DNA from 2 places in the Pseudodesulfovibrio senegalensis genome. Region 2 is predicted to be linked to the other one. Evidence: predicted binding sites of a transcription regulator. Region 2 holds the regulator's gene; the other holds the start of a gene.
What was found. Region 2 encodes sigma-54, which starts transcription at its own class of promoters, with help from an activator protein. Its sites were predicted from a motif close to CTGGCACGGNNNNTGCTT; they were not measured.
Positions count from the first base shown of each region.

Region 1: a site for sigma-54 is predicted at 982-999, ahead of F8A88_RS08790 (flagellar hook protein FlgE). Genes of this name have one in related genera too.

Region 1 covers NZ_WAIE01000003.1:102,638-105,754, reverse strand. Annotated here, with positions in the region: gene F8A88_RS08790 (flagellar hook protein FlgE) at 1-886, opposite strand, end outside; gene F8A88_RS08785 (OmpH/Skp family outer membrane protein) at 1,193-1,747, shown strand; gene F8A88_RS08780 (Hpt domain-containing protein) at 1,814-2,167, opposite strand; gene F8A88_RS08775 (glycosyltransferase) at 2,227-3,117, opposite strand, start outside.
Region 2 covers NZ_WAIE01000001.1:1,239,095-1,242,211, forward strand. Annotated here, with positions in the region: gene F8A88_RS05840 (LptA/OstA family protein) at 1-335, shown strand, start outside; gene lptB (LPS export ABC transporter ATP-binding protein) at 337-1,059, shown strand; gene rpoN (RNA polymerase factor sigma-54) at 1,326-2,738, shown strand; gene hpf (ribosome hibernation-promoting factor, HPF/YfiA family) at 2,779-3,117, shown strand, end outside.

The DNA.
Region 1 (3,117 bases), on a different contig from region 2:
CGCTGGTGTCGAAATGCAGCACCCCCATGGCCAGCAGTCCGGCCGTGGACGTGCCCTGCACGCTGGCGCGGCCGTCCTCGTCCGGGTCGATGGTCACGATGTATTCCCAATACGCGCCCCCGTCCGCGCCCGAAAGCGAGGATTTGTTCACCGGGTCGTAATGAATGGTGACCACATGCTTGTTGCCCTCTGAATCGTACACGTTCATGGACGCGGAATTTCCGGAACCGAACGCGGCCCCGGACGTGGTGTTCCATGCGTTGAACATGGCCGTGAGCGGACTGTTGGAACTGACGAACTTGTCGCCGTTCTGCTCGTCGAGATTGGCCACGATGGTGGCGTTCTCCGTGGCTCTGGGCGGCGACTGGATCACGCGCACGGTTTCCCCGGCAGCGTTCTCCACTTCTTCGTAGGGCAGCAGGATGTCGGAAACCGCAGCCTGCACCTCCCCGGTTTCCCGGTCCACGGCGTGCCCCTGCAGGCGCAGGCCGTGCGGGTCCACCAGATACGCGTCCCGGTTGAAACGGAACTCGCCCGCCCGGGTGTAGTGGCTGGAATCATCCAGAGCATTGCGCACGCCGAAAAACCCGCGCCCCTCGATGGCGAGGTCCGTGGTCGTGGTGGTGGTTTGCAGGCTCCCCTGCTCGAAATTCGCAAGAACCGCGGCAATGCGGACCCCCTTGCCCACCTGCGGGGAATAAACGTCGCCGCTCTCGTAGCCGATGCCCGAGCAACCTGCATTGACGCTCATGAGGTCCGAAAACTGCGCAACGCTGCGCTTGTATCCCACGGTGTTGACGTTGGCCAGGTTGTTGCCGATGACCTGCATGTTGTCACCATAGGCCTTGAGCCCGGTCACGCCCGTATACAGTGAACTGTAACCCATAACGTAATCCTCCTGGCCGGCTGTGCCGGCGGGGTCGGAAACTCCGGTTGCCCCCAACCGGAAAAACGTTCCCGAATTCTTCTCCGCACTTAATAAAGCAACAGGTGTGCCAAATATTTCTTTATGAATTTTAATCAATTATACGCGAAACACCCCCGGAAAAACATGCCGCCCCGCACAAAAACCCCACGGGCGCACTCTGGCTACTGGACATGGGGAAAACGTCCACGTATGGTCCCGACGTTGTCCATTTTACGGCAACAGGCACAAAACCAACGTCAAAACAAGAAAACGGAGTTTTACCGGATGAAACGTATTCTTATTTCCCTGAGCAGCGTTCTGGCCTGCCTGATGATCCTTGCCGCCTGCAACCAGCAAGGCCCCTCTGTCGGCGTGCTGGACGAAGCCCAGGCCTTTCGGGACAACCCTGCGGCAGCCGCCGCCATGGAATTCCTGAAGCAAAAAAGCGAACCGCTCCAGAAGGAAGCCGAAACCGCTTACAAGGCCATGCAGGAAAACAAGAACGATGACACCGAAGCCGCCTATCGCGAAGCCATGGGCAAGCTCCAGAGCGTCATGGGCGCGGAACAGCAGCGTGTAGTGGGTCTGCTCAACGCGGAATTCGAACGGGTGATTCAGGACTACCGCAAGTCCAAGGGCCTGGCCCTGATCGTGGCGCGCAAGTCCGTGCTTGATGCAGACGACGCCATCGACATCACCAAGGACATCGTTGCGGAAATGGGCAAGGTGAAAATCGACTTTGCGGCCAAGGCCGAGGTCAAGGAAACGCCGGCCCCGGAAAAGGCTGAGGAAAAGGCCCCCGAAGCCGCACCCGAAAAAGAGGACGCAAAAGCGGAATAGCCCGCAAGCATCCTCGGCCGTCACGGCAATCACACGGCCCGTTCCTTCTTCTGAAGGACGGGCCGTTTATTGTTTCAGGGTCTGCAGAAAGGCAAGCATCAAGCCGAGGGTTTCATGGAGCGTTTCATCCAGGTTCGGCCGCATGGCACGCACCTGATCCAGGCGGGCATCCCGCGAGGCGACCTCCATTTCCAGGGCCATGGAAACAAGACGGCTGGCGCGCACCACGCCGGACATGCCCTTGAGCGAATGGGCCGCCTTTGCCGCGGCAGGCGCATCGCCTTCATCAAGCGCCCGGCCCAGCTCTTCGGCCCGCACAAGACTGTCTTCCAGATAGGCCTCCAACAATTCCGAGGCCAGACCGGCGTCGCCGCCCAGACTCTGCATGAACGAGCCGGAATCAAACAGGTCTTCAACCATCTTTTTCTCCCCATTTGTCATGGCATAGCACCCGCACACAAGCTTCGGTAGTATAATCCTCATGCAAAAGCCACATCCCGATACATCTTCATATATGATTGAACCACTGCATCCAGATGGTACTTCGATTCCATGCGTTCCCGGCCAGCCTGCCCCGCGGCCCGGCGTTGGGCCGACGACATGCGCAGCAAGCCGATCACAGCCCGTGCCATGGCCGCGTGGTCCCCGGGCCGCACCACGGTTCCGACGCTGTCCAGCACCCGGCGCACATCGCCCACGTCCGTGGCGACGCAGGGAACGCCGCAGGCCATGGCCTCGCCCAGCACGTTGGGAAAACCTTCAGCCTTCGAGCTCAGGCAGAACACGTCCAGCCCGTTCATGAAATCAGCCATGTTCTCCAGCGGCCCCAGCAAACGCACCCGGTCTGCCACACCTGCCTCGCGAATCCCGGCATCAAGAGCGGACTGCCCCGGCTCCATGCCGTCCCCGCAGAGCACAAGCAGGGCATCGGGGAACTCCCCCAGCACCGCGGCAAAGGCCCGCAGCAGGGAGGCATGGTCCTTGAGCAGGTCACGCCGCGCGGCCATGCCGATTACCGGCTGATCCGCGGGCACGCCCCAATGCCGACGCATGGCGGTACGCCTTTTCCGGTTTGGCGCAAAGGCCTGCAGGTCAAATCCGTTGGGCAGCACCCACTGCCTGCGCGGGCGGTATCCCAGGGCCCGGTGGTATGCCAGTCCGGCATGGGAATTGGCCGCAACCCCGGCCGCATGGCCGGAAAGCGTGGCGCAGGCCCTACGCACCAAAAGAGAGGAAAGATTGGAAGGATCCATGGCCGTGCAACGCAGATTCCAGACCACGGGCACATTGCCGGCAAACCGTGCAGCCATCAGGCCCATCAGGTCGGCATGATACAGCCAGGTCTGCACCACGTCGGGCCGCCAGCGAAG
Region 2 (3,117 bases):
AAGGCCTGACACTCTGGGCTGATAATATTTCCGCGTATTTCTCCTCCAAGGACGGAAAGAAGTTTCAGGTGGACAGCATTGATCGGATCGTGGCCAGAGGCAATGTTCGGGCAAAAAAGGGAAAAACCTCCGGCTCCTGTGGCAAGTTGACCTATGATGTGGGCAAACGGGTTTTGTACATGGAGGAAAAGCCTGTGCTCAAGGACGGTCCCAACAGCATCACGGGCGAGGTCATCCGTTACTATGTCCGGGAAAACAGGAGTGAAGTTGTTGGCGACAAGGGAAAGCGCGTGGAGGCCATCTTTTTCGCGCCCAAGGGATTGAAGGTACAATAGCATGGAAGGTCTGGTCGCCGCGAACCTCAGCAAACGATACGGACAAAAAGAGGTTGTCCACAGCGTGAACCTGAACCTGGGCAAACAGGAGGTGGTGGGACTTCTCGGTCCTAACGGCGCGGGCAAGACCACGACCTTTTACATGCTGGTGGGGATCGTCAAGCCCAACACCGGGGATGTTTCCTTCAACGGCCAAAACATAACTGACCAGCCCTTGCATGAACGAGCCCGCCTTGGCATCAGCTATCTGCCACAGGAAAGTTCTATTTTCAAAAAACTCACGGTTCGCCAGAACCTTGAAATCATCCTTGAACAGACCTCCATGACGCCACGCCAACAAAATGCCCGGGCCGAAGAACTCATGGATATGTTTACAATTTCCAAGTTGGCTGACCAGCCCGCCATGTTTCTATCCGGTGGCGAGCGGAGACGGCTGGAAATCGCCCGGGCTCTCATCCTCAACCCCAGCTTCATTCTGCTTGACGAACCGTTTGCTGGTATCGACCCCATTGCGGTTATCGATATTCAGGAAATCATTTCCGTACTCAAAAGTATGGGCATCGGAATTTTGATTTCTGACCATAACGTGCGTGAAACGCTGAATATTTGTGACCGCGCATACCTCGTATACGAAGGTACGATTATTCTTGAAGGCACGCCGGAAGTCATTGTTCAGGACAGTCAGGCCAGACAGATTTATCTGGGCGAGGATTTTTGCCTCTAAATCCATTCTCCTCCATTCCCTGTACCGGCTTCGTCCGGATTGTTCCCTTTTTCCCGAATTCCCGATTTACAGCGGCTGTGAACATTGGTACATTTTTTTCATGTAAAGAGTTTGATTTGAGGAAAAATAAAAGTCACAATAGGTTATGTTGATTCAAATTTAGTATAATTCGTTCCTGCTCATTGCGGATTGCACGAAATCCATGCAGGATAAATAAAAAATAACAACAAGTTTTTCCCAACAGGAAAAATCGGAACGGTACGTATATGGGACTTGAACTCAGGCAACAACTCAAACTTTCTCAACAGCTTGTGATGACACCGCAATTACAGCAGGCAATCAAGCTGCTGCAATTGTCGAGGCTTGAGCTGGTTGAAACCGTACAGCAAGAGTTGCTGGAGAATCCGTTTCTTGAAGAAACGGAAAATGAAGCCGTGTCCGAAGTCGAAGACGATCGCTCCGCCACAGAAGATGCCAACGACGCCCTAGTCAAGGATGCAGACTGGGAGAACTATCTTGGTGAGTTTTCCAGTACTTCGAAACAATCACACTCCCGGGACGCAGAAATCCCGGAAGAGGGTATGTCTTTTGAGGCACGGCTGGCCTCCAAGCCTTCGCTCGAAGGACATCTGAGCTGGCAAATGCGCCTTTCCAATTTTACGGATGAAGAAATTGCCGTAGGCGATGTTGTCGTTGGCAATCTCGACCACAACGGCTACCTCAAGGCCAGTGTGGACGAAATAATGTCCATGATCCCTGTGGAAGCCGAACTTGTGGAAAAGGTGATCCGCAAGATGCAGCTGCTCGACCCTGTGGGCATAGCGGCTCGCACCCCCCAGGAATGTCTGCTGGTCCAGATGAAGGTAGCAGGGTTTGACAGCGATCCTGTTTTGGTTTCATTGGTCACCGATCATCTCGAGGACCTTGAAAAGCACCGGTACAAGCCCCTTGTGCGCAAATTCAAGATATCCATGGAGGATCTCAAATCCTATCTTGACCTCCTCCAAACCTTGGATCCCATGCCGGGGACGAATTTTTCCTCCACAGAACCACATTACGTCAGCCCCGATGTTTTCGTATACAAGTTCGGAGACGAGTTCGTCATCATGCTCAACGATGACGGCCTTCCCAGTCTTCAAATGAACTCCTTTTACGTGGATAATCTCAAGGCCAGCAACGAAAAGGAAAAGGATTATTTTTCCGAAAAAATGCGATCTGCCGCATGGCTGATGAAAAGCCTGTACCAACGGCAACGTACGTTGTATAAAGTAGTTGAGAGCATTGTCAGATTTCAGAGGGACTTTTTTGAAGAGGGTGTGACCAAACTCAAGCCACTCATCCTGAAAGAGGTTGCCGAAGACATCAGCATGCATGAATCCACCGTGAGCCGGATCACGACCAATAAATACGTATCCACTCCCCACGGTATTTTTGAATTGAAATTCTTTTTCAACAGTGCTTTGGACTTGGGGGATGGCTCTCAGGTCGGCTCCGAGAGCGTCAAGGCACTCATCAAGCAACTTATAAGCGAGGAGAATCCGAAAAAACCGCTCAGTGACGAAAAAATCGGTGAAATTCTGAAAGAAAAACTCGATGTAAACATCGCACGAAGAACCGTGGCAAAATATCGTTCTGCAATGGGCATTGCCTCATCTTCAAAGCGAAAGGAGTTTTTCTAACAGGGCTTGTCAAATACCCACAAACTCAGGAGGGTAGTCCATGAACATCAGCTTCACCTTCAAGAACTTCGATCCGTCCGACCATCTCAAGAAGTATGCTGAAAAGCGCTTTGGAAAACTCGGCAAGTACGTGTCCCATTCTGACACGGCCGAGCTCAAGGTCAATCTCATGGTTGAGAAGTTTCGCCAGAAGGCCGATGTTGTGCTCAATGCGGACAATATTCATTTGTCTGCGTTTGAAACATCGGAGGACATGTATTCAAGCATCGACTTGGTGCTGGACAAGCTGGAAGCGCAATTGCGCAAATTACGCGAAAAGATGAAGGATCGCGGCAAGAAGGCCCGAGCCAACAAGGTCGTCCAGATGGACTATCTGTCT